Regions from separate parts of the Caballeronia sp. NCF2 genome, predicted to be linked through region 1. Evidence: riboswitches for the same ligand, from Rfam matches in the RefSeq annotation. Region 1 holds a riboswitch; each other region holds the start of a gene.
The links. Region 1 has a riboswitch for cobalamin ahead of NCS02_RS03610 (TonB-dependent receptor domain-containing protein). Riboswitches for the same ligand answer to the same signal wherever they lie in the genome.

Region 1 (7,624 bases):
GAGCGTGTCGATCGCATCGCCTTCATCGCGATGCAGCGCGAGCGCTTTAGACAGCACCTCGCGCTTGTGCGCGAGTCCTCGCTCGTCGAGACCGGTGCCGCGCCCGACGCACTCGTCGATCGAAAGAACGCACAGACGGCTCATCAAACATGCCGCCGCCGACGTATTCGCGATGCCCATTTCGCCGAAGCCGATCACGTTCGTGCCGAGCGACGCGTGATGCCGCACGCGCGCCGCGCCGCGCGCGATGCCTTCGAGCGCGGTCTCGCGCGACATCGCGCGTTCGTGCGCGAAGTTGCGCGTGCCGAGCCCGAGCGACAGACGCTCGTATCCATGATCGATGGGAATCGGCGTCGCGACGCCCGCATCGACGACTTCGAGCGTCATGCCGACCGAGCGCGACAGCGCGTTGATCGCAGCGCCGCCCGCCAGAAAATTCGCGACCATCTGCGCGGTCACTTCCTGCGGATACGAGCTCACGCCCTCTTTCGCGATGCCGTGATCGCCCGCGAAGACGATCATCGCGGGACGCTCGATGCGCGGCTTCGCCGTGCGTTGAATCAGGCCCATTTGCAGCGCGATGTCTTCGAGCCGCCCGAGACTGCCGGGCGGCTTCGTCTTCGTGTCGATGATGCGGCGCAGTTCGCCTTCGATGGCGCGGTCGAGCGCGCGGGGCATCGGGATGCCGTTATTCGTGGACATCGGAATTCCTTTCATGAGCGAGGGATGGAAGGCACGAGCGCTTCGTGCTCGCCATCGCGAATCAACGCGAGCGGATAGCCGAATGCGGCGCTGGCGCGTTCGGCCGTGAGCACGTCGGCGACGAGTCCCGCATGAGCGCCGCCGTTCCCGTCGAGCAGAAGCGCGTGCGTCGCGAAACGGCGCGCGAGATTCAGATCGTGGCACGAGAAGATTACGGTGCGCTTGTGCGCGCGCGCCGCGTCGCGCAACGCGTGCAGGCAATCGATCTGATGATGCAGGTCGAGATGCGAAAGCGGTTCGTCGAGCAACAGCAGCGGCGCGTTCTGGCACAGCACGGCGGCGAGCGCGACACGCTGGCGTTCGCCGCCGGAAAGCGTCAGCACGTCGCGCGACGCGAACGATGCGAGACCCAACGTTTCGAGCGCGGCGTACGCGGCGGCGCGATCCTCGTCGCTCTCCCAGCCCCAGCCGGTGAGATGCGGAAAGCGGTTGAGCAGCACGGTATCGAGCACGCTCGCGCTGAAGGCGTCGTGCGCGGCTTGCGGCATCAAAGCGCGCGCGCGCGCGAGTTCCGTCGCGCGCCATGACGCGAGCGCGCGGCCGTCGAGCGACACGCTGCCCGATGCGGCTTTCGCAATCCCGGCGAGCACGTTGATGAGCGTCGTCTTGCCCGCGCCGTTCGGCCCGGCGATGCACCACATTTCGCCCGCTTCGATCGACTGCGTGAGCCCGTCGATGAGCGTGCGCTTACCCGCGCGAAGCACGATGGCGTCGAGCCGCAAAATCATCGCGGCCTCCGCAGCAGCATCCACAGGAACATCGGGACGCCGATCAATGCCGTGACGACGCCGACCGGCAATTGCGCGGGCGCGATCACCGTGCGCGCGACGAGATCGGCGGCCATCACCGCGAGTCCGCCCGCGAGCGCGGCGGCGGGCACGAGCATGCGCTGATCGTTGCCGAACGCGAGGCGCAGCAGATGCGGCACGACGAGCCCGACGAAGCCGATGGTGCCCGCCGTCGTCACGGCGGCCGCCGCCGCGATCGATGCGACGAGATACACGCGCAGACGCAAGCGCTCGACCGGCACGCCGAGCGCGCGCGCGGTCGTATCGCCGCGCAAGAGCACGTTCAGTTGCGGTGCGACGGGAACGATGACCGCGAGCACGACGGCGAGCGCGATCAGCGCGGGCCATGGCGCCGCCGCGCCGTTGAGATCGCCCGTCAGCCAGAAGATCATGCCGCGCAAACGGTTCTCGGGCGCGACGCTCAGGATCAGCGTGATGAGCGCGCCCCATCCCGATGCGATCACGACACCCGTCAGCAAGAGCCTCGGCGATGCGTCCTGTCCGCTTTGCCACAAGTCCTTGCGCGCGAGTCCGAGGACCAGAACGATCGATGCGAACGCGCCCGCGCAAGCCGCGATATCTACGCCCCACCACGGCAGCGACCCGAGCATCGCGGCAAGCGCGAAGGTTGCCGCGCCGCCGGATACGCCGAGCACGTACGGTTCCGCCAGCGGATTGCGCAACAGCACTTGCAGCAGCGCGCCGGCGAACGCGAGCAATGCGCCCGACGCGAAGCCCGCGAGCGCGCGCGGCAGACGCAAGGTCAGCACGATGTCATCGGCGATATCGGGCGTCGCCGAGTGCGCGTGAAAGAGCGCGCCGATCGCGCGCGATACGGGCAACGCGACGCTGCCCATCGCGAGCGACGCGACCAGCACGACGAGCGTCGCTGCGCCGAGCGCGATCCAGATCGCGGTGGCGCGGCTCGCGTTCATCGCGCGCGGACGTTCAGCCACGCGGCTCACGACGGATGCCAGCCCAACGTGATGTACGCGCCGCGTCGTGGCGTGTTGTACGAGTACGCAAGTTCATAGTCCTTGTCGAACAGGTTGTCGATGCGCGCCGTGACGTACCACGACTTCGAGATGTCGTAGCGCGCCGACAGATTCACGATGCCGTAGCCCGCGAGCGTCGAATCGTAATCGCTGCGTTGACCGCTCACGATCCATTCGCCACCGACGCGCCACGGCCCGATCGTGCGATGCGCCGTCAGCGTCGCGAAATGCCGCGCGCGCCGCGTCAAATCCTCGTGATTCGTTTCGTCGACGGGATTCTGGAACGTGACGCCCGCGCGCACATCCGTTGCGCCGACGTGCCCCGCCCACGATCCCTCGATGCCCTGCACCTTCGCGCGCCCGACGTTCTGCGCGACATAGTAGAAGCCGCCGTCGGACACGTAATCGATCAAATTCGAATAGCGCGTCTGAAAAAGCGTCACGCGCACCACGCCGAGCGCATTCGATGCGTACTGCAACGCCGCCTCGACCGAATGACTGCGCTCCGGCTGAATCGACGGATTGCCGCTCAGCGGATAGTAGAGATCGTCGAAGCTCGGCGCGCGAAACGAGGCCGAATAGCTCGCGCTCGCCTTCCAGTGCGCGTCGAAGTTATACGCGTAGCCCAGATAGTAGCTGTTCGCGCCGCCGAAATCGGAATACTGATCGCGGCGCAGATTCGCCTGCAACTCGTTCGCGCCGATGTGCCCCACGTAACCCGCGAACATCGAATTCACATGACGGTCGGGCGCGCTGAACTGATCGGAATCGAGCGTCTGATCGAGATGCTCGTAGCCGAAGAGCAGCTTGTGCGCGTCGCTGATCCGCACGTCGTTCTGCCACGTATATTGCCGGTTCTCCGAATCGAAACGGCTCGTATAGACGCCGTTCTGCTCGATGTTCGCGCGGTCCTGTCCCTGCGCGATCGTGAAGTGCGTCGTCCAGTTATCCGTGACGCGGCCGTTCGCGAACACCGACGCCGAGCGCACGCGATCGTGCGTTTCGTTGATATCGGTCGGCTGGCCATAGGCATCGTCGAAACTGTTGATGCCGTTCGATTGCAGGAAGCGCACGCCCGCGTCCCACTTGTCGCTGAACTCGTGACGCAGCGTCGCCGCGACGCTCTCGTTCAGATAGCCGTTCGCGTTCGGATTGGCGCCGGGCGCGATTCCCGGATCGATCGACGAGAAGCCGTCGGTTTTCTCGCGCGAGACGTTCACGCTGAAGGTCGTGCGGCCGTCCTTGTCGAGCGCGCCGCTCACGCCCGCCGATTGCCGCTGCGTGTGATAGCTGCCGTACTCCGCCTCGAAGTTGAAGCGCGGCGGATGCGCCTCGCCTTCCTTCGTGAAGATCTGCACGACGCCGCCAATCGCATTCGATCCATAGAGCGCCGACACGTTGCCGTTCACGACCTCGACGCGCCCGATCTGGTCGAGCATCAATTGCGATAGCTGTGCCGCGCCGAGCGACGCCGATTCGACGCGCACGCCGTCGATCAGCACGAGCGATTGCGACGACGCCGCACCGCGTATGAAAAGCCCCGAGTTCGAGCCCGGTCCGCCGTTGCGCGTGATCTGCACGCCGGGCGCGAGCGCGACGAGTCCGAGCGCGTCGCTTGTGTTTGCATCGGCGATGTCCTGCTCGTCAAAAAGCGATGTCTGCGGAATCGATTCGGCAAGCGGCTGCGGCGCGCGCGTCGATGTGACGACGACGGGCGCAAGCGTTTGCGTGCTGTCTTCCGTCTGGGCCGCCTGTGCAGCGCCGGCGAACGGCAAGGCGCCGATGGCCGCAACGAGCGCGCCATGACGGGAGAGACCGCTTCTGAGCGCGGCCAGTGGCAATACCATGTGTGAAGTGTTCCGTTTCGCGTGAGCGCGACCCCGCTCCCCGCGAGGACGATGCGCGACGAACGCACCGCGCCATGCGCGCCGATGCGTCGGACTCCGGCCGGTATCCGGGCTGGCGATCAATCGTCTCGCCTTCCCGCGCATGGCGCGCAGTGGCATCGACACGTTTCTTGCAGTCGCGCGCGTGCGACGAATTTCGACACGCTCGCGCGGCAAAAACGCGCATGAGACGACTTGCAACTTGCGTTGCGGTCGCTTACCGTTGCGGGGGCAGCACAGGTTGGCTCGTCGTCGATTGCGGCGACTTCGCTCCCTGTTTCCCGTTTGACTGCATCCACGAGATCCGCGGATGCGAGCACCAAAAGTGCGGCAAGTGTAGGAGCGCGGTTCGGGGCCGTCAAGAAAACCGCGCGGGCAGACTGGCGCGGCGCATGACGAATCGAACGAGAAGCGAAAGAGAAGCGGCCGGCCTGTCATCACGAGCGTTGCGGGGCGCTCGCGTTTTCTGCACACGAATGCATCGCGACATGCGCTTGATTCGAAGGATTAAGCGCTAGATCGCGTGTTGTTACGTCTCGAAACGAGACATTTATCGGAAGCTCCGTTGAACCGCGCTAAAATGCGAGGTCTTTAGAGGACGCAGCACATGCTCAACGAACTCGAATCACTGTCAGGAAACATCGGCCGGCTGATCCAGATCAGCGAGCGCCACAAGCAGGCGCATCAAGCGCTGCAGGAACAACTCGAACAGCTGCGCGCCGACTATGCGAACGTGCAGGCCGAGCTCGCGCAAGTGCGCGAAGAGCGCGATACGCTGCAGTCCGAACGCGATTCGCTGTCCGCGAAAATCGACGACGCGCAAATCCGCCTGAACGCGATTCTCGAAAAGCTGCCGCGCGGCAAGTCCGCGCAACATGCCGAGTCCGACAATCAACTCGATCTCCTCGAAGCCGATTCCCAGGAAGCACATGAAACGGAATTGCACGGCGAGCATCATCAGGGAGAGAAGGCATGACGACCACGCAGATCGAAGTATCCATTCTCGGGCAGCCGTATCGTCTCGCGTGCTCGCCGGAAACCGAAGGCGCATTGCGTGAAGCCGTCGCGCGCGTCGACGCCGAAATGAACAAAGTGCGCAATGCAAGCAGCGTGCGCGGCACGGATCGCATCGCGGTGATGGCGGCGCTTTCGCTGGCGTCGGAATTGCTTAAGCTGCAGGACAGCGTGCGTCACGGCGAGGCCTTCCCCGCCGAAGAAATCCGCCGCACGATGCACTCGATGAACGAGCAATTGGGCGCGGTCATTGCGCAACACGAAGCGCAATAAGGCAGATGCGCGTCGAGTCAATCAGCGCGCAATGTCAATCGAAAAAAGAAACTGCCGAAGTAGCGTGAAGAGGCTGCAGAAGGCAAACGATTGGTGTAGAGTGACGTTTCCCTGCCTGGTACGCCAAGGTCATATATTCCTTGAACCAATGCTACATTGGCACGGTTGCGGAACCTTGCAGCACGGGCGCGCGCGTCGCTAGTCCGATGTACCCGAAGTGTTGCTTACCGCGACCAATCTTGAACCCAGGTTCAGGATGCCGGCCTAGCGGCTGTGGCGGGGACCTCATTCAAGAAACGGCATCGGTTTTTCCGATGCCGTTTTCGTTTGTCCCTGCCGTTCGCTCTTCGATTCATGCACACGACCATGCGCTACTGGCTGATGAAGTCCGAACCGGACGAAGCGAGCATCGATCATCTCGCGCACGCGCCGAAAAAAACCTTGCCGTGGACGGGCGTACGCAACTATCAGGCGCGCAACTTCATGCGCGATCAGATGCAGATCGGCGACGGCGTGCTCTTCTATCATTCGAGCTGCCCGGAGCCGGGCATCGCGGGCATCGCGAAAGTGTGCTCGACGGCGTATCCGGATCCCACGCAATTCGATCCGAAGAGCGATTACTACGATCCGAAATCGACGCAGGAAACGCCGCGCTGGATGCTCGTCGACGTGAAGTTCGTGAAGAAGACGCCGCTCATATCGCTCGCCGCGTTGCGCGAACATCCAGAGCTTGCCGACATGCAAGTGCTCGCGCGCGGCAACCGGCTCTCGATCACGCCCGTGACCGAAGCGCAATGGCGATTTATTACCGAGCACCTCGTCTAACAAGGAACTTACGACTTCACGAATGCGACTAAATCCCGTCGCACGTACGCGATGTCACGGAGTCCTTCGATGCTCAATAAGAAAACCGCCGCCGCCTTCGCCCTGCTCGCGATGTCCGGTGCCGCGCTTACGTTGTCTCAAACCGCCGCTGCGCAGACGGTGATAACGCAGCCACAGCCCTCGGGCGTGCTCTCGCTCTCCGCACAAGCGAGCGCGCAAGTGCCGCAGGATGTCGTCAACATCACGCTCTTCTACGAACAGGAAGCGGCCGATCCGTCGTCGCTCACCAGCACGCTCAATCAGCGCGCCGAGGCCGCGTTACGCGAAGCCAAAGGTGTCGACGGCGTGACCGCGAAGAGCGGCTCGTTCACCGTCTATCCGTCGACGGATCGCGACGGCAAGATTTCCGCGTGGCGCGGGCGCACGGAAGTCGTGCTCGAATCGCATGACTTCGCGGCGGCATCGAAGCTCGCGGGCAAGATGAGTTCGTCGATGCAAGTGGGTAGCGTCGCGTTCTCGCTGTCGCCCGAAGCGCAGCGCGCGGCCGAGCAAAAGCTCGTCTCGCAAGCCATCGATTCGTTCCGCAAGCAGGCGCAAAGCGCCGCGCAAGGCTTCGGCTACAGCAATTTCACGATTCGGGAAGTGAATGTCGGACGGAGCGGCGCGCAGCCGCGTCCCGTCATGATGATGCAATCGCGCGCGATGAGCGCCGATGCGAAGATGGCCCCGATCGCGATGGAAGCCGGCACGACCACGGTGACAGTCGACGTTTCCGGCTCCGTACAAATGGGACGCTAAACGTCGCTCACGCTGTTCACGCGGGGCGGCGTTCGACCGCCCCGCTCTTTCCTCAAGCCTTTGCGGATTCGGGCGGCAGGCGCAGATTGCGCTTGTAGGCCCACACCATCATTACCACGCCGGCGACGATCATCGGCAGCGAAAGCCATTGGCCCATCGAGAGATTGAGCGCGAGCAAGCCGAGATAATCGTCCGGCTCACGCGCGAATTCCACGGTGAAGCGCGCGAGTCCATAACCGATCAGGAACAGCGCCGAAATCGCGCCGACCGGACGCTGCTTGCG
Region 2 (6,970 bases), on a different contig from region 1:
AGCCTGCTCGTCGCGATGCCGCGCGCGAAACGCATCAGGATCGGCATCGAATGCAAGACGCGCCTTGACGATACGTTGCCGCACGAGCGCATCGAAGCAATTGTTCATCTCCACGGCAAGACCGAAACGATCGAGCAATTGCGGCCGCAACTCGCCCTCTTCCGGATTCATCGTGCCGATCAGCACGAAGCGCGCGTCGTGCCGATGCGAAATGCCATCGCGCTCGACGATGTTCACGCCGCTCGCCGCAACATCGAGCAACTGATCGACGAGCGGATTCGGCAGGAGATTCACTTCATCGACATACAGCACGCCCCGATGCGCCTTCGCAAGCAGGCCCGGAGAAAACTTCACACCGCCGTCGCGCAATGCGCTTTGGATGTCGAGCGTGCCGATCAACTGTTCCTCGCTCGCGCCGAGCGGCAAGGTCACGAGCTTCCCTTCGGGCAGCAACTCCGCGAGTGCGCGCGTCGCGGTGGATTTCGCGGTGCCGCGCGGCCCGCTCACGAGCACGCCGCCGATCGAAGGATCGACGGCCGCGAGCAAAAGCGCCTGCTGCAAGGGCGCCTGTGCGACGAGCGCCGAAAAAGGAAACACGGCAGATGTGATGGATTCGTTCAAGAATGTCGGCCTTCGATGTGCTGTTCGACATCGAGCAGATGCCGTTCGACCTGCTCGCGATAGCCAGCGGGTTGCTGCCACAGACCGCGTTGCATCGCTTCGAGCAGACGCTCGCAGATCGATTGCAACGCGTGCGGATTGTGCTGCGCAATGAACTCGCGCGTGTCGGCATCGTTCACATAGGCATCGGTGACCAGCGCGTACTGATGATCCGACACGACGCGCGCGGTGGCGTCGTAGCCGAACAGGTAATCGACGGTCGCCGCGAGTTCGGACGCGCCCTTGTAACCGTGCCGCTTCACGCCATCGATCCACTTCGGATTGACCACGCGTGAACGCACCACGCGCGCAATCTCTTCGTTCAGCGTGCGAACGCGCGGCGCAGCGGGATTGCTGTGATCGGCGTTATACGTCTGCGGCTGCACGCCCGACAGATAGCGCACGGCCGCGACCATGCCGCCCTGGAACTGGTGATAGTCGTTCGAATCGAGCAGATCGTGTTCGCGATTGTCCTGGTTCTGCACGACGACATCGAGCGTCGATAGCCGCGCGCCGAAGCTCGCGCGTGCTTCGACGCCATCGCCCGATTGCGAATACGCGTAGCCGCCCGCGCTTTGATACGCGGCGGAAAGATCCGCATCGGTCTGCCATTGCTTTGCGTCGATCAGTTCCTGCAGACCCGCGCCGTATGCGCCCGGCTTCGTGCTGAACACGCGCCAGCCCGCTCGACGCCGCGCGTCCTTCGTCTCGATGCCGCGCGCGATCAGCTCGTCGCGCTCACGAAGGATGCGCGCGCGGATCGGGTTGACATCGGCGGGCTCGTCGTCCAATTCGGCGACGGCCTGCACCGCCGCATCGAAGAGATGAATGAGATTCGCGAACGCATCGCGGAAGAAGCCCGATACGCGCAATGTCACGTCGATGCGCGGCCGGTTGAAGATCGAGATCGGCAGAATCTCGAAGTCGGTCACGCGATGACTGCCCGCCGCCCACTTGGGCCGCACGCCGATCAACGCGAACGCCTGCGCGATATCGTCGCCGCCGGTCCGCATCGTCGCCGTGCCCCACACCGACAAGCCGATTGCCCGCGGAAAATCGCCGTGATCCTGCACATGGCGTTCGACCAATGCGTTCGCCGACTTTACGCCGAGCGACCATGCGGCTTGCGTCGGCAATGCGCGCGTATCGACGGAATAGAAGTTGCGGCCGGTGGGCAGCACGTCCGGTCTGCCGCGCGAAGGCGAGCCGCTCGGACCCGGCGGCACGAAACGGCCTTCGAGACCTCGCTTCAGTTGCGTCAGCTCTTGCGGGCCGCACGCATCGAGCCGCGCGAGCACATCGCCACGCAGACGTTCGAGCACGAGCGATGCACGCGGTCCGGGCGCGGCTGCGTCAGCATCGGACAATAGTTGCATCGCTAACGATTCGAGGCGCTCGCGCGTATCGCCTTGATGACGCCACGGCGCTTCACTCACATCGGCAAGTGCTTGCGGACGCGGGCCGGTCCACGGCGCGGCCCAATCCGCATCGAGCGGATCGAAGATATCGGGCAATTGCAGATCCCGTGCGATCGCGACGATCAGGCTCGCGTTCGCGCCCTGGCCGTCGCCGATCGGAAAGCGGCCGAGCGCGAGCAGCGTGTCGCGTCGTTGCACGCCTTGCGGCGAGACACCGAATACATGCAGGCCGTCGCGAATCTGCGCTTCCTTCAGTTCGCAGAGATAGGCATCGGCGCGCGTGAGCAACGCGTCTTCACCCACGGTATCGCGTGGCGCATCCAGCCCGAGTTCCTCGTGCAGCCGGTTCTCGACGATGTTCGCGAGAATCGTCTTGCGCAGCAGCTTCGCGCGGCGCACATCGACCATCAACGCTTCGTAGTATTCGTCGACCTGACGCTCGAGATCCTGCAATGGCCCATAGTTCTCGGCGCGCGTGAGCGGCGGCATCAGATGATCGATGATCACGGCCTGCGCGCGGCGCTTCGCCTGACTGCCTTCGCCCGGATCGTTGACGATGAACGGATAGAGATGCGGCATCGGTCCGAGAATCGCATCCGGCCAGCACGATGACGACAACGCGACGCTCTTTCCCGGCAGCCATTCGAGATTGCCGTGCTTGCCGACATGCACGAGCGCATCCGCCTGAAAGCGCAGACGCAGCCAGAAATAGAACGCGAGATAGGAATGCGGCGGCACGAGTTCGGCATCGTGATAGCTCGCGTAATCGTTGCGCTGCCGCGAACGCGAAGGCTGAATGCCGATGAACACTTCCCCGCAGCGATAGCCCGCGATCATGAAACGGCCGCGTCTGATCGTCGGGTCGTCTTCGGGTGCGCCCCAGGTTTTTTCGAGCGCGGCGCGCGCATCGGCGGGCAGTGTGCGATACGCGTCGAGATAGTCATCGAGCGAAAGACTCTGCAACGCAGGGCGCATATCGCGGACGACGGGATCGTTGGTCACGCCTTCCGTCAACGCGGCGATGAGCGCATCGCCGTTCGCCGGCATGGTGCCGACGCGATAGCCTTCTCGCGCGAGCATCGACAGAATGTTGATCGCGGATGCGGGCGTATCGAGTCCCACGCCATTGCCGATGCGCCCTTCGCTCGCCGGGTAGTTCGCCAGCACGAGCGCGATGCGCTTCTGCGCGTTCCGCGTATGACGCAGCTTGGACCACCGCCGGCTCAGTTCGGCGACGAAGCGCACGCGCTCCGCGTCGGCCTGATAGCGCACGACATCCACCTGCGTATGCTTGCAGTGATATGCGAGCCCCTTGAAACTCACGGCGCGCGTGATGATGCGGCCATCGACTTCGGGAAGCGCGACATGCATGGCGACGTCGCGCGAATTCAGGCCGTGATTGTCCTTCTGCCAGTCATCGCGATTGCCGCCGCTCAGGATGACTTGCAGCACGGGCGCATCGCCCGCGACTTCGAATGCTTCGTCCTCGCCGATCACGCTCGCCGCAAAAGCCGTCGTGTTCAATACGAGCGATGCGCGATGCTGCGCGCACAAACGCTCGACCACTTCGCGGTTCACGCTTTCCTTGAGCGACGAAATCGCGATCGGCAACGGATTCATGCCTTCCTTTTCGAGCGCTTCGATGAGCGCATCGAACACGGCCGTATTGCCCGATTGCAAATGCGCGCGGTAAAACAGGATCGCGGCGACGCCCGCGCCTTCGGTCCAGCGCGCCTGCCAGTCGTCGATGACCGCGATATCGCGCTCGGGATGATAGATCGCGACGGCGGGCAGCGGACTCGGCGGCTGCGGCTCGCGCCCGAAGCCGAACGCGCGATGCGCGATCGCGCGTAGAAACTCCTCGGCATTGCGCGCGCCGCCTTCGCGCAGATAGCGCGACAGCTCGCGGCAAAACGCTGCATCGGCCGTGCTCTTGCCGATAAGATTCGGGTCCTCGGTGAGATCGCCCGAAAACATCGCGAGCATCTGCTTGCGCTCTTTCGCGAGCGCGACGAGCCGCTCGATGCCGTACGGCCAGTACGATTCGCCGCCGAGATGATCGACGATCACGACCTTCGCGTGACGCAATACATCGTCGACATAGAAATCGACCGATGCGGGCTGACGCAGAAACGATTGATTCGCGAGCCGCACGTCGGGAAAGCCCGGCTCGAGACGCGGAAACGCGCTCGCGAGCAACGCGAGCGTCGTATCGGCGGAGCTGAGCACGACGATCGGCGCGCTCGTCTGATCGATACGCATGACGCCCTGCGCGTCGTCGACGAAGCCTCCCGGCGTCGTGCGGAGCAGATGCATCGCGGTTACGCCTGCACGGGCGCGCTCGCGAGCGCGGCGTCGAACGCGCGTTGCAGCGTCGCGCGTTCGAGGTCTTCGCCGATCAGCACGAAGCGGCTTTGGGTCTTCGCTTCGCCCGCTTCCCAGCGGCGGTCGAAGTAACTGTCGAAGCGTCGTCCGACGCCTTGCACGACGAGCCGCATCGCCGCGCCCGGCAACGCAGCGAAACCCTTCACGCGATAGATCGTGTGCTGCTCGACGAGCGCATGCAGCGCGGCCAGCGCCTGCTCGCGCGATTCGACGTTGCCATGCACGACGACCGAATCGAACTCGTCATGATGATGATCGGCGTGGCCTGCTTCATCGGGCGAACCGTGATGATCGTGCCGCAAATGAATCGTCTCTTCCGATGCCGATTCGAGACCGAGCAATGTATGCACATCGAGCCTGCCCATCTGCGCGGGCACGATCTTCACTTCGGGCGGAATCTCGGGCCGCACGAGCGCTTCGACCTTTCGCAGCGCTTCATCATCCATGAGATCGGTCTTGTTGACGATGACGAGATCGGCAGACGAAAGCTGGTCCTCGAACAGTTCATGCAGCGGCGATTCGTGATCGAGATTGGGATCGGCCTTGCGTTGCGCATCGACGGCGACGGGATTCGCCGCGAACTGACCGCTCGCGGCAGCGGGTCCATCGACCACGGTCACGACGGCATCGACGGTGAATGCGTTCTTGATCGACGGCCAGTTGAACGCCTGCACGAGCGGCTTCGGCAAAGCGAGACCGGACGTTTCGATCAGCACGTGATCGATGCTCTCGCGCCGCTCGACGAGTTGTTCCATGACCGGATAGAACTCTTCCTGCACGGTGCAGCAGAGACAACCGTTCGCGAGCTCGTACAGATTGCGGTCTTTGGAGCCGGCTTCATCGTCGCAACCGATGCCGCAACCTTTCAAGATCTCCCCGTCGATGCCGAGCTCGCCGAACTCGTTGACGATCACCGCGATGCGCTTGCCTTGCGCATTGGAGAGGATATGCCGCATCAGTGTGGTCTTGCCGCTGCCGAGAAAGCCGGTCACGACCGTGACGGGAATCTTGCGGGTTTGCATCGTCGCTCCGTGGCTTCGGTTGCATGCGCTTCATGTCGCGCGATGCCTGGCAACGCGGCTGGATGAAAGGGAAACGCACGCTTTTATGGATTATGGGCCGCGCCGCATCCCCGCGACAGCAAGCCCCGCTCAAAGTCTGGCCGGTATCCGGGCTGACGACGACGCCGCTTCGCCTTCCCGCGCGTTTCTCACGCGCAGTGGCTTCGAAGCCGGCTTCCCGTACACGCGATGAAAATGCCGTGCGCGGTGAATCGCTTACCGTTGCGGGGGCAGCGCAGGTTGACGTGCGTTCGACGAATCGAAAGGAACGCGCCCTGCTTCCCGTTTAACTGCGCACGAGAGAATCCGCGCGCGAGCACCAAAACTGCGTGAAAGTCTAGGCCCGGCGGGCGCGAGCGTCAAGAAAGGTGGTAAGGTCGGCGCACATGGAATCCGTCATCGCTCACATGAATCAGCCCGCTGTCACGCGTCTTTCCGTGGGGATCGGCTGCAGGCGGGGCGCGAGCGCCGACGCAATCGAGCACGCCGTGCGCGGCGCTTTGGGCACGCTTGCGTTCGGCGACATCGCCATCATCGCGAGCATCGACGCGAAACGGCACGAGGCGGGACTGCTCGCGTTCTGCGAGCGTCATCGTCTGACATTGCGCTTCTACGGCGCCGATGAAATCGCGCAAGCGCCGCGCACGGCGATATCGCATCATGCAATGGCGCATATGAACGTCGATGGCGTATGCGAGCCTTGCGCGCTGCTCGCGGGCAACGCGCGAACGCTCATCGTGCCAAAGACGATCGATTGTGGCGTAACCGTCGCGATCGCAGCGATGCATGCGCCCCGCGCGAACGGAACATGAATACCGGTCTTGCGGTCGTGCGCGGACGCGGCGTTTCGGCGAGCGGCTTCGCCACGACCGGTTTGAACTTGTCGCGGCAAAGCCAGACGAGAACGCCAAGCGCGACGAGTTCCAGATAGAGATAGAGCGCGTCCATTTGCTTGCTCCTCGAGTCGGTGATTACGTTGATTGCATGATGCCTGCCGTCTGTTAGCGCAGAATTAAGCCGCCGCCTGTTGTACGATACGGCCGTCTTTCTCTGGAGCTCCCGTGAAAACCGATACCGAATCGCATCTGCGCATGACCCAGCGCCGCAAGGAAGGCCACGAGAAAAAGCAGGCCGCCGCCGATCACGAGAAAGGCCTTTTGATCGTGAATACCGGCAACGGCAAGGGCAAGACAACGGCCGCGTTCGGCATGGCGGTGCGCGTGCTCGGACACGGCATGAAGCTCGGCGTCGTGCAGTTCATCAAGGGCGCGCTGCATACATCGGAGCGCGATTTCCTCGGCGCAATCGCGCATTGCGATTTCGTCACCATGGGAGATGGCTACACCTGGAACACGCAGAATCGCGAAGCCGACATGGCCACCGCGCGCAAGGGCTGGAACGAAGCGCGCCGCATGATCGAGAGCGGCGAATATCAGATGGTCGTGC
Region 3 (7,624 bases), on a different contig from region 1:
TCTCGCGCACCGAGCACGTAACGGACAAGCACGGCACGCATCCGCAGATGCGCGGTATTGGTGCTTCGGTCGAAGCGCAGTGAGGTGAATGATGAATAAGCTGCATGTTTTATCGAGTCTGATGGCGTCGTTGTTGCTGGTCGCGGGCTGCTCGCTCGCGCCGACCTACGAGAAGCCCGACGTCAATGCGCCGTCCGCCTACAAGGAAACGCCGCAAAAGACGCTCGATGCATCGGAAGCGGGTACGTGGAAGACCGCGCAGCCGTCCGAAGAGATGATGCGCGGCGAATGGTGGACGATCTTCGACGACGCCACGCTCAACGATCTGGAAAAGCAGGCGCAGGACGCGAACCAGAACCTGAAGGCGGCGGCCGCGCGCGTGAAGGAAGCGCGCGCGATCAACCAGACGGCGCGGGCGGGCTTGTTCCCGACGCTCGATGCGGGCTTCGGCCCGACGCGCGAGAAGTTCTCGCCGGCATCGCAGTTCCTGCCCGCCGATGGCAACGTGCCTGCGCAAACGCTGTGGCGCGCGCAGGCGAGCGTGTCGTATGAAGTCGATCTGTTCGGCCGCGTGTCGAACTCGGTGCAAGCCGCGAACGCGGACACGCAGCAAAGCGAGGCGTTGTTCCGTTCGGTGCAGTTGGCATTGCAGGCTGACGTCGCGCAGAACTACTTCAATCTGCGCGAGCTCGATGCGGAAAGCGATGTCTTCACGCGCACCGTGCAGCTACGCGAGGAAGCGTTGAAGCTCGTGCAACGCCGCTACACCGAAGGCGATATCAGCGAACTCGACGTGGCCCGCGCGAAGTCCGAGCTCGCGACAGCGCGTTCGGATGCGATGACGGTGCAACGTCTGCGCGCGGCATCGGAACATAGTCTCGCGGTATTGCTCGGCAAGTCGCCCGCCGAATTCACGATGGCCGCGAATCCGCTCAAGCCGGTAACGGTGCGCGTGCCGCCCGGTTTGCCTTCGGCGCTGCTCGAACGTCGTCCCGATGTCGCGGCGGCGGAACGCGCGATGGCTGCGGCCAATGCGCGTATCGGCGTGGCGAAGGCGGCGTTCTTCCCGTCGCTCACGTTGACGGGCTCGGGCGGCTTCGAATCCGCGACGCTCGGCGATCTCTTCAAGTGGTCGAGCCGCACATTCCTGCTCGGGCCGTTCGCGGGTACGGCGCTGAATATCCCGATCTTCGATGGCGGCCGTCGCAAGGGCAATCTCGCGAATGCGCGCGCGATATATGAAGAGGATTCGGCGAACTATCGTCAGCAGGTGCTCGTTGCGTTCCGCGAGGTCGAGGACAATCTGTCGGATCTGCGCATCCTCGAAGATCAGACCGCGACGCAGGACGATGCAGTGAAGGCGTCGGTGCGTGCCGCGCAGTTGTCGCGCACGCAGTACACCGAAGGCGCGGTGAATTACCTCGACGTGATCGATGCGGAGCGCACCGTATTGCAGACGCAGCGCGCCTCGGTGCAGTTGCGGGGCACGCAGGCGGTATCGACGGTGAATTTGATCCGCGCACTGGGCGGCGGCTGGGGCGATGCGAAGCCCACGCCGGTGCCCGAGCCGAGTCTCGCGCAGAAGTAGCATGAAGATGGCCCTGCATCGCGCAGGGCCATTTTTTCTCGGGGCGCGCATCGATGACAGCTCGATTGTTCGCCTCCCGGAACATATGTCTTCACCTGCGGGGCGTTTATCCGCACGGCTCGAATCCATAGAATTTCAATCATGGGATAGGGAGCCGATGATGAAAGACTTGATCGCAAAACAACTGTATCAGCCGGCGGTGGTGTTGCCACTGCTACTGTTGACGCGCCTGATGGTCACGCTCGACTTCAATCTCGCGCAAGTAATGTTCGTGATGGTATTGAGAGGTTCGCAGCACGCATATCAGTTCGCGCTGCGTCATGCGGTTTCGCGTCAGCGCAATGGCGCGAGCGTGAAGCATCTGCCCTGCAACAACTGCTGCTGACGCGCGCCGCGCTATCGACCTCAATACACTTCGGGAACGTACATCTCATCCGGCACGGGCTGGCGCAAATAATCGGGGTTGAACACGCGGTCGGGCAGTTCGATCGGCGGATGCTCGACATCGTGATACGGCACCTGACTCAGCAAGTGATGAATGCAGTTCAGGCGCGCACGTTTCTTGTCGACGGCATGCACGACCCACCACGGCGCTTCGGGAATGTGCGTGCGCTGAAGCATCACTTCCTTGGCCGCCGTGTAGGCCTCCCATCGGCGGCGGCTCTCCAGGTCCATCGGGCTCAGTTTCCACTGCTTCAAAGGATCTTCGATACGCGCCTGGAAGCGCACTTCCTGTTCGTCGTCGGTGATCGAGAACCAGTACTTCACGATCTGAATGCCGCTTCGCACGAGCATCTTCTCGAACTCGGGAACCGAGCGGAAGAATTCCTCATACTCTTCGTCCGTGCAGAAGTTCATCACGCGCTCGACGCCCGCGCGGTTATACCAGCTTCGATCGAACAGCACGATCTCGCCCGCCGCCGGCAAATGCGACACGTAGCGCTGGAAATACCATTGCGTGCGCTCGCGATTGTTCGGCGCGGGCAGGGCGGCCACGCGGCACACGCGCGGATTCAGCCGTTGCGTGATGCGCTTGATCGCGCCGCCTTTGCCCGCCGCATCGCGTCCCTCGAACAGCACCACGAGCCGATGCCCCTCGTGCACGACCCAGTCCTGCAGCTTCACGAGTTCGCCTTGCAAGCGAAACAGCTCGCGAAAATAGGTCTTGCGTAACTGACGCTCTTCATCGGAGAAAGTCGATTCGCCGTCCAGGAAGCGATCGTCGATCTCCATCTCGAACTCTTCGTCGTAGCTGTCGATGATGTCGGCGTGGAAACGGCGCTGCTTTTCCGTCGTGTTCATGAGGGGCTCCGTGGCGTTCTTGGGCTGCCGCCGTCGCGATGACGGTCGCGGCGCGGGACGGCCGATTGTGACGACATTCGATGGCAGTCACATGACAGCGGCTGATTCGTTCATTCTAGCGAGCGATTCGCTGCTTTATGACGCGGCGTCGCGCGCCGTTAGAATGTTCCGGCACTTCGATGGCATTTTGAAGTTCGATTTCATCTTCCCCATATCAAGCGAGCGAACGCGATGACCGCAACGATCCATAGTTTCGACGAAGCTCAAACCGCGCGCCTCGTGCCGTATGACCGGCTTGTCGACACCCTCGCCGCGACGATGCTCGATTACGCGGCGGGACGCATCGTGAGTCCAGAGCGCATGGTGGTGCCGATCGAAGGCGGCGTGATGTTGTCGATGCCCGCGAGCGCCGCCGATCTCGCGATGCACAAGCTCGTGAACGTTTGCGCGGGCAACGGCGCGCTCGGCCTGCCGACGATCCACGGTCAGGTGACCGCCTACGATGCCATGACAGGCGTGCCGCAATTCATGCTCGATGGCCCGACGGTGACGGGCCGGCGCACGGCGGCGGTATCGATGCTCGCGATCCGCGCGCTTCACGATGCCGCGCCGCGCGAGGTGCTCGTCATCGGTACGGGCAAGCAGGCTGCGTATCACGTCGAGGCGCTCGCCGCTATTTATCCCGATGCGCGCATCCTCGTGCAAGGCTCCCGTCCCGGGCGGGCGCGCGAGTTCTGTGCGGCGCATGCATCGCTTTCGAAGCAGCTTGCCGCGCTCGACGAGTCCACGATTCCCGATTCGATCGATGTCGTCATCGCCGCGACCACGAGCAAGACGCCGGTCTATACGTTGCCCGCGCGCGCGGGCCGCCTCGTGATCGGCGTGGGCGCATTCACCGCCGATGCCGCCGAGATCGCCGCCGCGACCGTGCATGCAAGCGCGCTTTACGTCGACGACCCTGCGGGCGCGCGTCACGAAGCAGGCGATTTCATTCTCGCGAGCGTCGAATGGAACGATGTGCACGCATTGGCGGTCGCGCTCGCGGCGCCGTCCAAAGCCGTTGATGCATTGCAACCGGTGATGTTCAAATCGGTCGGCTGCGCGGCTTGGGATCTTGCGGCATGTCGCGTCGCGCGTGCGGTTTTGTCGGAGGAAAGCATCGCGGCGCGCTAGGCCGTGCAAGGGAACGCCAGCTTGGAACGGTACTTGCTGTAGGTCTCTTTAATGACAGAGACGCCATAAGCGTCACATGACAAACGGCGCCAAGGTGCGCCACAGCAATCGAGCCAGCGAACTAACCCATGAAAAGTCGATACGACAGCAAGTGGCACCCGTGGATTCCGGCGCGCGACGACGGACGTGAGGGCGCGGGTGGCGCGGCGGACGGGGAACGCCAGACGACTCCGCATGCGAGCGCGGCGCCGCCTGCGGCTTATTTCATCTCGGTTCTTGAGCTTGCGACGGGCGAGAAACTCGGCAATGACGAGCGTCTGCGCGCCGTCGCGATGCTGGAATCGCAATTCGGTGCGGGGCGTCCGCGCACGCTGAAGGAAGCGGTGCGAATCTGCGCGGCGGCGATCGATTCATCGACGCTGCAGCGCATGGCGCGCGGCGCAAAGGCCTAGAAAACACGTCTGAAAAGACAGCTTCGGCGAAGCGCGTTTTTTCACACGTGTGTAAAACGCGCGTGCTCGCTGAAAAGTGCGCGAACGTTCGGTTGCGCCTTGACCGCTCTATTTGACGGTCTGAATGACTTCGAAGCCCTCGAATTCCGGATGACCGAGATAAAGCTGGCGCGTCTCGCCGCCGGCATTGCGATGCGCGGCGCGAAACGCGTCCGAACGCGTCCAGTCTTCGAAGGCTGCCTGATTCGCCCATATCGTATGGCTCGAATACAGAACGTGATCGTCTTTCACCGGCCCTTTGAGCAGATGAAACTCGACGAACCCGGGCACATCCTTCAGATGCGTATCGCGGCTCGTCCACAGACGTTCGAAGTCGGCTTCGGCGCCGGGCACGATCTTGAAGCGGTTCATGGCGATATACATGTCGATGCGGTTCCTTCGAAGTAGTGACTCGATTGAGCGGATAAGAACGATCAGTCGCGCCCGAGTTCGACGATGGTCGTGAAGCCGCCGAAGAACATGCGTTGAGGATCGAACGGCGTCTCGCCGGATTCCATCATCGTTTTGAGGCGCGGGTCTTCCATCACTTTGGCGTTGACGCTATCGCGCTGCTCGCGCGATTCGTAGACGATATACGAGAACGCGACGGTCTCGCCTTCCTTCATCTGCACGCTCTGTGGAAACGATGTGAGCTTGCCGGGCTTCACGTCGTCGGCGATGGTTTCCACGAACTCCAGTGCGCCGTGTTCCAGCCAGATCTTGCCGGCGGCTTCGGCCATGCGGCGATAAGCGTCGACCTTGTCGATCGGTACAGGTACGACGAATCCATCCACGTAGTGCGCCATCTGAGTCTCCTGGTTGAGTCGAACGCGCACCGCGCACGCGATGCGCTGTCTGCTTTGAGCTATTCGTATGCAGCGAAGTTCAGGGCGGTCCACGTATCGGCGGGCGAGGCGCGTTCCAGCACCGTGGACGAGAGCGGCGCGAAGTTCATCCCATAGATCGATGTGAGCGGCATGCGAAGCGCATGCGCGAGCGCCACTTTCACGACGATCGCATGCGTGACGACGATGCAGCGCCCCGCGTCGAGCCGGTCGATCGAAGCGAAGCCCTCGGCGACGCGCGCGGCGAGCATGGCGACGCTTTCGCCGCCGTGCGAACGCGCATCGGGATCCGCGAGCCATGCAGCGACATGTTCCGGTTCGCGCTCGCCCGTTTCGCGTATCGAATGCCCGCGCCAGCGGCCATAGTCGATGTCGTCGAACGCGGGAACGATCTCGAATGCATCCGCGATCCACGCCGCCGTTTCACGCGCGACGCGCGCGGGACTCGCAATCACGCGCGTGTCGGGCAAGGCGTGCAATGACGCGAGCTGCGCGCGCGCATCGCGCTCGGGAGGTTCGTCGCCGGTGGGAAAGTGCCCGGTTTTCATCGCGCGCGTGGCGGCGTGACAGAGAAGAATGAGTTCCAAGGCAGGTGGCGGTCGAATCGGAATCGTTTTACTTTGCAGCGGATCATCATAGAATGGCAAGCTTGCAGTGCGAGGAAGCCGGTGCAAACCCGGCACGGTCGCGCCACTGTGTGCGGTACGTCAACGCGAAAGCGCGGCGCCGCGAGTCAGACCCCGCTGCATGCTCTTCGTCAATCGGGACGCGCTTTTCCCTGGAGAACCACCATGAATGCTTCCAACGCGCCGGTCTTTTCCGCTCCGGTTTCCCCGTCACTCGATGCACCCGTGCCCATTCCGGTGCGTGAAGTGTTGCCGTGGGCCGTCTTCATCGGCCTCATTCTGCTGATCGCAATCTATTTCGTCGGCGCCGAACAGGGCGCGACGTCGATTTTCTCGGGCACGTACGTCCACGAATTCGTGCATGACGGCCGGCATTTGCTCGGCTTTCCGTGCCACTGAGGAAGCATCATGATTCGCACTTTGCTGATACGCGGCATGATCGCGGGACTGGTCGCGGGCCTGATCGGCTTCGGCTTCGCGCGTGGGTTCGGTGAACCGTCGGTGGCACGCGCCATCGCGTTCGAGGAACAGCACGAGCATGAACACGAACATGAGCACGGTCATGCCGATGCGGCTGCCACGCCAGCGCATTCGCACGATCACGGCGACGAAGCGCTCGTGTCTCGCGATACGCAAGCTGGCCTCGGCCTTCTGACCGGCGTCGCCGTGTTCGGCACCGCGCTCGGCGGTCTCTTCTCGCTCGTGTTCGCGTTTGCTTATGGACGGCTCGGCGCGTTGCGCGCGCGCGGCACGTCGGCATTGCTCGCGCTGTTCGGCTTCGTGAGCGTCGCCATCGTGCCGTTCCTCAAGTACCCGCCCAATCCGCCCGCTGTCGGCAATGCCGAGACCATCGGGCCGCGCACGGCGCTTTTCTTCGGCATGGTGGCGATTTCCATCGCGGCTGCCGTCTTCGCCGTGCGCTTGCAGCGGCGCATGGTGGCGCGGCATGGCGGGTGGAACGCGACGCTCATCGCGGCGGCTGCGTATATCGTCGTGATCGTGGCGGCGCAGGTCGCGCTGCCGTCCGTCGATGAAGTGCCCGCGGATTTCTCCGCTTCGCTGCTGTGGAATTTCCGCGTGGCCGCTATCGGCATGCAGGCGCTGTTATGGACGACGCTCGGTCTCGTGTTCGGTGCGCTCGCAGCGCGTGAACTCGAGCGGCCGGCGGTGAGAAGAATGGCTGCGGCGTAAGCGGTTCGGCGTCGCTCATGAAGCCCGCGCTTCGTCAGGAACGCGGGCTTTTCGTTTGCTCTTTCGCCGCACGACGCTTGAGCAATTCATCGAACAGATCGAGCTTCGCGGCATCGTCCATCGATCTGAAGGTCTTGATTTCCTCGCGGCTTCGGAAGCAGCCGAGGCACAGGCCCGTTTCCTGATCGAGCTTGCAGACATCGGTGCATGGCGAGCCGATGGGTTCCTGCGCTTTCGCGCGTTCGATGGTGAAAGCGAGATCGTCTTGCGTCGTTGTCATAGTGATTCGCCGCGAAAGAGCGCAGCGGCCGCGGCCGGATTCGACGGCCAGTAAGCGTGCATGTAAGTGGCCGACACCGAACCATGCCGATAGAGCGCTTCGCCTTCGCTGCCGGTCGTGGCATGAGC
Region 4 (7,624 bases), on a different contig from region 1:
CGTCTTCAGGCAGCACGCCCGACAGCACCGACAGGCTCTGATTGCGATACACGAGCGGCACGCCGAGCACGGCCACGCCGCCGAGCATCGAGCACACGCCCGGCACGACCTCTGCATCGAAGCGTGCTGCGAGACGATCGTGCAGATACATGTATGAGCCGTAGAAAAACGGATCGCCCTCGCAGATCACGGCGACATCGCGTCCGGATTCGAGATGACCGGATATCGTGAGCGCGGCTTCGTCGTAGAACGCGCTGATGATCGTCTCGTAGCAGAGCGGCGGTTCGAGCGCTTCGGTCGTCACCGGATAGACGAGCGGCAGGCGCATCTGCGTATCGTCGAGATGCGATTCGATGATGCCGAACGCATTACCCTTCTTGCCCTTTGCGACGAAATACGCGACCACCGGCGCGGTCTTCAAAAGCCGCAGCGCCTTCACGGTGATCAGCTCCGGATCGCCCGGGCCGACGCCTAATCCAAAGAGACGTCCGCGCATCATTCGGCCTCCGAAGCAAGTGCGTTCACTGCGGCCGCTGCCATCGCGCTGCCCCCGCGCCGGCCGAGCAGCGCGACGAAGGGCACGCCGCGGCTATCGGCGGCGAGCATCGCTTTCGATTCCGCCGCGCCGATGAAACCGACCGGAAAGCCGAGAATGAGCGCGGGCTTCGGCGCGCCGGCATCGATCATGTCGAGCAGATGGAAGAGCGCGGTCGGCGCGTTGCCTATCGCGACGATCGCGCCTTCGAGTTGCGCACGCCATAGTTCGAGCGCGGCGGCCGAGCGCGTGTTGCGCATCGCGCGGGCGCGCTCGGGAATCGAGGGATCGCTCAAGGTGCAGATCACGCGGTTGTCGGCGGGCAAGCGCGCGCGCGTGATGCCCTCGGCGACCATGCGCGCATCGCACAGGATCGGCGCGCCTGCTGCAAGCGCCTTTCTTCCGATGCTGCCCGCGCCGGGCGAGAAGCGCAGATCGCTCACGATATCCACCATGCCGCACGCATGGATCAGCCGCACGGCGAGCTTCTCCAGATCGGCGGGAATGGCGGCGAGGTCGGCTTCGGCGCGGATCGTCGCAAAGGACTGACGATAAATCTCCGCGCCGTCGCGGATGTAGTCAAGCATCGGCATGGCTCCGGGCGAGCCGTTCGGCCGCCTCTTCGATGGTCAGATTGCGCGCGACGGCTCGTGCGTCGCGATGTAAGTCGTATCGTCCGGGCGCGACTGCGTAGAGCGTGACCGGAACCGGATGCGCCGCCGCGCACGAACGCTCGCAGCCGCTCAGATGCACCTGCGTCCCGTCATCCGAAGGCAGGAGCGCGGCGAGCCGGTGAGCATCGGCTTTGGTATCGGCACGGCTCTTTGCGCAGCGTTCCGAACCCGCGCACGCGATGAGGCGCGCGAGCGGTTCGTGCGCGCCGGTTGCAAGGCCGAGCGCGTGCAGCCCTTGCAGCATGTCATGCGCTGAATGCGCCGCGAGGCCGGGAATCAGCACGCTTTGCCACGGCGTCATCGTCAGGCGGCTTGCGCCGTGTGCGTCGGCGAGATTGGCGAGCGCTTCGAGCGTCGTCGCATCGAGACGGCCCAGCGGCGTTTGCGCACCCGCGTACCACGTCGCGCGATGCGGCTCCTCGTGCGCGCCGAGACGCAGCGATGCATCGGCGGGTGCGCGTGTCCATGTCGCGATATCGGCGTCGAAACGCAAGGCGTCGAGAAAGCGCGCAACGCCGATACGCGCAAGCAGATCGCGCATGCGATGTTCTTCAGGCGTCGCCAGCGCGAGAAAGCTGCGCAACACGTTCAGGACGAACATCACGAGATCGTCGCGCGAGATCGCGCCGAGCGCCGGATCGCGCATCGTTCCGGCGAGGCCGAATGCGAAGCGCGCGCCATCGTCGATGGCGGAAAGCCAAAGATCGTGCGGATGATCGAGCATCGCGAGGCGCTCGCCGGCGTCGAGCTGGAGCGCGAATTTCGGCGACAGCGCATGCAGCGACGCATCGGCCTGCATCGCATCGACGATCCGCGCGGCGAGCGCGCGCGTGCCGTCGTCCGCGAGCGGGCTCAGCATTACGTTGCGGATGTCGTCTGCGCCCGCCGTCGACGGGCCGAGGCCCGCGTCGAGGGCGATGTCGACGAGCGCGGCGTGGGCATCGTCGCGAATGCCGCGCAGTTGCAGATTCGCGCGATTGGTCACTTCGATCACGCCCGAGCCGTACTCGCGAGCCGCGCGCGCGACGGCCCGCGCCGCCCGCGTGCTCAACACGCCGCCCGCGAGACGCAGACGCGCAAGGCCGCCATCGCGCGCGGGCACGATGCGCATCAGGCCCGGGCATGCGGAAGCACGCGGCGTTGCGTTGAGCGATGAGCGGTCGAAAGAATTCAAAAGCGTGACCCGTTGGGCTTCGCGCGTGATGAGCGAACCGGTACACCCCGCCCGGTCGGCGTCGCGCGAATGCGTTGGGTCGGCAGGTCTCTTGGCTGGCAGGTCGACATTCGCGCCGGCCTTCCCGGTAAAAACCAGTGGCAGTGGAGCGCGGACTCGCTGCGTACAATTGCGGGGGCAGCCACAGTTTCGCTGTGTTCCCTTTTAAGCCCTCGGTCTCACGACCCCGGGCGCCGACGGACCTGTATTATGCCCGCTTTTATCGACCCTCCGAGCGCTTCCGGCATGTATCCGGGAACGCGATCGGAATCGCAGCAAGGAGACCGCGCATGTCGAACTGGCTGACCGTGGTGGGCATCGGCGAAGACGGCTGGCACGGACTTTCCCGCGCCGCGCGTCGCGCGCTTCTCGACGCCCAGTCGATCCACGGCGGCGAACGTCATCTCGCGTTGCTGCCGGATCGCATCGCCGCGCGCCGCATGCCGTGGCCGAAACCCTTTTCGCTCGATGCCGTGCTCGCCGACCGCGGCGACGGCAAAACGCGCATCTGCGTGCTCGCGAGCGGCGATCCGATGTGCTTCGGCGTCGGCGCGACGCTCGCGCGCGAAGTCGCCAACGGCGAAATGCGCGTCATTCCCGCGCCGTCGTCGCTGTCGCTCGCGGCGGCGCGCCTGTGCTGGGCGCTCCAAGACGCCGTCTGCGTATCGCTCGTCGGGCGGCCGGCGGCGTCGCTGCTCGCGAATCTGCATCGCGGCGTGCGCCTCATCGTGCTGAGCGCGGACGGCACGACGCCCGCCGCCGTCGCCACGCTTCTGACCGCGCATGGTTTCGGCGCGAGCCGCATGACCGTCTTCGAGCATCTCGGCGGCAGCGACGAACGCCGCATCGACGAGCGTGCCGACGACTGGCGCGAGCCCGTCGTTGCCGCGCTCAATCTCATCGCGATCGAGTGCCGGACGCACGCCGGCCACGCCGGGCCGCCGCTCACGCCCGGTCTCGCCGACGACGCCTACCGCCACGACGGCCAGTTGACGAAGCGCGACGTGCGCGCCGTGACGCTCGCGCGCCTCGCGCCGCAGCCCGGCGAACTGCTGTGGGACGTCGGCGCGGGCTGCGGCTCGATCGGCATCGAATGGATGCGCGCGCATGGCGCGTGTCGGGCGATCGCGATCGAAGCGAACGAGAGCCGTCAGCGTCTCATCGAATACAACCGCGATGCGCTCGGCGTGCCCGCGCTGCAACTCGTCAGAGGCGAAGCGCCCGCCGCGCTCGACGGCCTTCCCGCGCCGGACGCGGTGTTCATCGGCGGTGGATTGACGGTGCCGGGCCTGCTCGATGCGTGCTGGGCGCGTCTGCGTCAGGGGGGGCGGCTCGTCGCCAATGCGGTGACGCTGCAAAGCGAGGCGGCGCTCGTCGAATGGCGCGCGCGCCACGGCGGCGAGCTGACGCGCATCGGCGTCGCGCAGGCGGAACCGCTCGGCAGCTTCGACACGTGGCGTCAGGCGCTGCCGATCACCGTCCTGCACGCGAGCAAACCGTGATGCGTCATGCGTGAAGAGACGCCGGAGAAAGCCGCGCCGCTGCGCAGCGGCTACACGACAGGAAGCTGCGCGACCGCGACGAGTCTCGCGGCCGCGCGCCTCTTGCTGCTCGGTGAGACGAGCGAGCGCGCGGAGATCGTCCTGCCGAAGGGCCAGCGCGTGACGATGATGCTTTCGTTCTGCCGCCGTTTACCCGATGAAAGCGCCGCCGCCGAAGCCGGCGTCATCAAGGATGCGGGCGACGATCCCGACGTCACGCACGGTGCGCTCGTGTTCGCGCGCGTGCGACTGTCGGAGGAACCGGGCGTGCGCTTTCATGCGGGCGCGGGCGTCGGCACGGTGACGCGCGCGGGCCTCGCGCTCGCCGTCGGCGAACCGGCGATCAATCCGATGCCGCGCAAGATGATGACCGAGCATCTCGACGCGCTCGCAAAAAGCGTCGGCTATCGCGGCGGTTTCGACGTGACCATCGGCGTGGAGAACGGCGAAGCGCTCGCGCAGAAGACGATGAATCCGCGCCTCGGCATCGTCGGCGGATTGTCGATACTCGGCACGACCGGCATCGTCAGACCGTTTTCGTGCTCGGCGTACATCGCGTCGATTCATCAGGGCATCGATGTGGCGCGGGCGAACGGGTATCGGCATATCGCCGCGTGCACCGGCAACCAGAGCGAGGACGCGATGCGCGCGCGCTACGGCCTGCCCGACATCGCATTGATCGAAATGGGCGATTTCGTGGGCGCGGTGCTCAAGCATTTGCGCCGCGCGAGCGTCGACAAGCTGAGCCTGTGCGGCGGCTTCGGCAAGCTGTCCAAGCTCGCGGCGGGGCATATGGATCTGCACAGCCGCAGTTCGAGCATCGACTTGCCGCTGCTCGCCGTCTGGGCCGCCGATGCGGGCGCGAACGCCGAACTGCTGGCGTCGATGCGCGCGGCCAACACGAGTCAGGAAGCGCTCAAGCTCGCACGCGCGGAAGGCATCGCGCTCGGCGATATCGTCTGCCGACGCGCGCGCGATGTCGCGCTCGACGTGCTGCCGCCAGGCATCGAAGTCGAGACCTTCGCGATCGACCGGCGGGGCAATATCGTCGGGAGCGCGGCATGACGCGCGTGCTGCTGCTCGGCGGCACCGGCGATGCGCTCGCGATCGCGCGTGCGCTTCCTGCGACGCACGTCTACAGTCTCGCGGGCCTCGGGCGCGTGCCGGGCGATCTGGCGTGCACGGTGCGCGTCGGCGGTTTCGGCGGCATCGACGGGCTCGTGCGATATCTGCGCGACGAGCACATCACGCTCGTCGTCGATGCGACGCATCCCTATGCCGCGCAGATGAGCCGCCACGCGTTCGATGCCTGCGCGCTCGCCGACGTGCCGCTCTGGGCGGTGCGCCGTCCCGTATGGCAGCCGCAGGCGGGCGACGACTGGCGCGAGGCGTCGGACTGGCGCGAGATCGTCGAATGCATCGCGCCGTTTCATCGGCCGCTTTTCACGCTCGGGCGCGAGGCGCTCGCGCATCTGCACGACATTCCCGCGTCGCAGCACTGGACGATTCGCTGTCTCGACGCGCATCCGGGCAACGCGCGCGCGAGCATTGTCGATGCGCGCGGTCCGTTCGATCTCGCCGGCGAGCGCGCCTTGTTCGACGCGGCGCGTATCGATGTCGTCGTCAGCAAGAACAGCGGCGGGCGGGCGACCGAGGCGAAGCTCGCGGTCGCGCGGGAACGCGGTATCGCCGTCGTCATGCTCACGCGGCCCGCGCTTCCCGACGCCGACCGCATTTTCGACGACGCCGCCAGCGCCCGCGACGCGCTTCAACACTGGCTCACCAGACCATGACCGTTTATTTCATCGGCGCCGGACCGGGCGATCCCGAACTCATCACAGTAAAGGGGCAGCGGCTGATCCGCGCATGTCCCGTGATTCTCTACGCCGGCTCGCTCGTGCCGACGCAAGTCCTCGACGGACATCGCGCGCTGAAATGCATCGACACGGCCGAGCTCGATCTCGACGCGATCGTCGCGCTCCTGCAGGAAGCGCACGCGAACGGGCACGACGTGGCGCGCGTGCATTCGGGCGATCCGTCGCTGTACGGCGCGATCGGCGAGCAGATTCGCCGGCTCGACGCGCTCGCGATTCCCTACGAAGTGGTGCCGGGTGTCACGGCGACGGCGGCATCGGCGGCGGCGCTGAAGCGCGAACTGACGCTGCCCGGCATCTCGCAGACCGTGATCTTCACGCGCTACGCGACGAAGACGTCGATGCCCGAAGGCGAGAGCCTCGCCGATCTCGCGCGTCATCGCGCGACGCTCGCGATTCATTTGGGCGTGCGGCATATCGAGCGCATCGTCGCGGAGCTCGTGCCGCATTACGGCGCGGAGTGTCCCGTCGCGGTCGTGTTTCGCGCGAGCTGGCCGGACGAGACGCGCGTCGAAGGGACGCTCGCGAACATCGCGCCGAAAGTGCGCGAGGCGGGCATGGAACGCACGGCGATGATTCTCGTCGGACGCGTGCTGGCCGCCGACGGCTTCGCGGAGTCCACGCTCTACGCGAAGGATCGATGACGCGATGCGCGACCTCGACGCCGTCTTCGATGCGCTCGCGAAATCGGCATTCCGGCGCCGTTTCGCGCTCGGCGTGCGTGAGGGGAAAGTTTTAAGGGAGAAGGGCGTCGACACGGTCGTGGCGCAGGCGCATGAGCTGATCGGCAAGCGGCTTGCGCCGCAAGCGCCGCTGAACGACGGCAAGCAGACACCGTTTCGCGGGCATCCTGTGTTCATCGCGCAGCACGCGACGGCGACGTGCTGCCGCTCGTGTCTCGCGAAATGGCACGGCATCGCGGCGGGAAAAGCGCTCGACGACGCCGAGCGCCAACATGTCATCGATGCCATCGAACGCTGGCTGCGCGCGCAACCGCTGCCGGCGGCGTCGAACCAGCCCGCGCCCGACAATCCGCAGCGCGAACTGCCTTTCTGACGCGCTCTAACGCGACGGATCGGCGCCCGCGGCTTCGAGACGCGCGCGCCGCACCGCCACGAAAATCAGCAACGCGAAAACCAGCGGTCCTACACCTACGCCGCAGTCCTTGGCCAACTGATTTCCCAACTGCGGATAGATCCACGCGAAAAACAGGATCGCGGGCTCGCCGCGCAGCCATCCGTCGCGCAGCGCGCGCGCGGCGATGAGTGCCAGCGGGATGCCGAGCCACACGCCGTCGTAGTTATAGATGTAGGGGCTGATCATGAACGTCGCGGCGACGAGCGCCGTCGCGCGAACTTCCAGTCCTTTCGCATTGCGCCATACCCACGCGACGGCGCAGATCGCCACGATCGCCTGACACGCCTGCGCGACATAGGCGGGACCGGTCGCGACGTGCGCCATGCGCAGGCTCGCGAAGAGGCTCGCCATCTGAAACCAAGGAAGACTGCCGCTCGCGGTGAAACCGTTGGCATCGTGCAGTCCGTGGAGAAAGACCGGCAGGATGTCGAGGCCGAAGACGGCGACCGAAACCGTGGTGAACAGGATCGTCGTTAGCGCGGCGGCGATGAAGGTCGTCCACATGCCCGCGCACGCCAGCGCGAGCGGAAACAGGATGGCCAGATGCGGCTTGATCGAAAGCAGGCCGATGAAGACGCCCGCGAGCATCGGCCGTTTTGGCATCGAGAGAAATGCGGCGAGCGCGAGACTCGCGGTGAGCGCGGCATTCT

Region 2: it holds a riboswitch for cobalamin, as region 1 does, so the genes downstream of both, cobW (cobalamin biosynthesis protein CobW) here and NCS02_RS03610 (TonB-dependent receptor domain-containing protein) in region 1, are expected to answer to the same signal.
Region 3: it holds a riboswitch for cobalamin, as region 1 does, so the genes downstream of both, NCS02_RS18290 (CbtB domain-containing protein) here and NCS02_RS03610 (TonB-dependent receptor domain-containing protein) in region 1, are expected to answer to the same signal.
Region 4: it holds a riboswitch for cobalamin, as region 1 does, so the genes downstream of both, cobG (precorrin-3B synthase) here and NCS02_RS03610 (TonB-dependent receptor domain-containing protein) in region 1, are expected to answer to the same signal.

Annotation. Positions count from the first base shown of each region.
Region 1 is NZ_JALQDN010000006.1:32,940-40,563, reverse strand. It holds gene cobT (nicotinate-nucleotide--dimethylbenzimidazole phosphoribosyltransferase) at 1-702, opposite strand, end outside; gene NCS02_RS03620 (ABC transporter ATP-binding protein) at 714-1,490, opposite strand; gene NCS02_RS03615 (FecCD family ABC transporter permease) at 1,487-2,515, opposite strand; gene NCS02_RS03610 (TonB-dependent receptor domain-containing protein) at 2,512-4,392, opposite strand; cobalamin riboswitch at 4,474-4,771, opposite strand; gene NCS02_RS03605 (ATPase) at 5,039-5,407, shown strand; gene NCS02_RS03600 (cell division protein ZapA) at 5,404-5,718, shown strand; RNA gene ssrS (6S RNA) at 5,824-6,005, shown strand; gene NCS02_RS03590 (EVE domain-containing protein) at 6,085-6,543, shown strand; gene NCS02_RS03585 (SIMPL domain-containing protein) at 6,613-7,341, shown strand; gene lgt (prolipoprotein diacylglyceryl transferase) at 7,394-7,624, opposite strand, start outside.
Region 2 is NZ_JALQDN010000054.1:131,829-138,798, forward strand. It holds gene NCS02_RS18250 (magnesium chelatase ATPase subunit I) at 1-621, opposite strand, end outside; gene cobN (cobaltochelatase subunit CobN) at 618-4,394, opposite strand; gene cobW (cobalamin biosynthesis protein CobW) at 4,400-5,485, opposite strand; cobalamin riboswitch at 5,607-5,864, opposite strand; gene NCS02_RS18265 (cobalamin biosynthesis protein) at 5,932-6,336, shown strand; gene cobO (cob(I)yrinic acid a,c-diamide adenosyltransferase) at 6,586-6,970, shown strand, end outside.
Region 3 is NZ_JALQDN010000054.1:140,187-147,810, reverse strand. It holds gene NCS02_RS18335 (efflux RND transporter permease subunit) at 1-83, shown strand, start outside; gene NCS02_RS18330 (efflux transporter outer membrane subunit) at 89-1,588, shown strand; gene NCS02_RS36485 (hypothetical protein) at 1,590-1,973, shown strand; gene ppk2 (polyphosphate kinase 2) at 1,994-2,890, opposite strand; gene lhpI (bifunctional Delta(1)-pyrroline-2-carboxylate/Delta(1)-piperideine-2-carboxylate reductase) at 3,122-4,063, shown strand; gene NCS02_RS18310 (hypothetical protein) at 4,192-4,515, shown strand; gene hmuQ (heme-degrading protein HmuQ) at 4,624-4,938, opposite strand; gene NCS02_RS18300 (DUF1428 domain-containing protein) at 4,989-5,360, opposite strand; gene NCS02_RS18295 (histidine phosphatase family protein) at 5,420-5,986, opposite strand; cobalamin riboswitch at 6,035-6,161, shown strand; gene NCS02_RS18290 (CbtB domain-containing protein) at 6,191-6,424, shown strand; gene NCS02_RS18285 (CbtA family protein) at 6,434-7,216, shown strand; gene NCS02_RS18280 (DUF1289 domain-containing protein) at 7,251-7,496, opposite strand; gene NCS02_RS18275 (cobyrinic acid a,c-diamide synthase CobB) at 7,493-7,624, opposite strand, start outside.
Region 4 is NZ_JALQDN010000054.1:120,148-127,771, reverse strand. It holds gene NCS02_RS18225 (precorrin-2 C(20)-methyltransferase) at 1-499, opposite strand, end outside; gene NCS02_RS18220 (precorrin-8X methylmutase) at 496-1,122, opposite strand; gene cobG (precorrin-3B synthase) at 1,115-2,383, opposite strand; cobalamin riboswitch at 2,448-2,636, opposite strand; gene cbiE (precorrin-6y C5,15-methyltransferase (decarboxylating) subunit CbiE) at 2,713-3,924, shown strand; gene NCS02_RS18205 (cobalt-precorrin-5B (C(1))-methyltransferase) at 3,931-5,028, shown strand; gene NCS02_RS18200 (cobalt-precorrin-6A reductase) at 5,025-5,756, shown strand; gene cobM (precorrin-4 C(11)-methyltransferase) at 5,753-6,481, shown strand; gene NCS02_RS18190 (DUF4186 domain-containing protein) at 6,486-6,893, shown strand; gene NCS02_RS18185 (glycosyltransferase family 87 protein) at 6,900-7,624, opposite strand, start outside.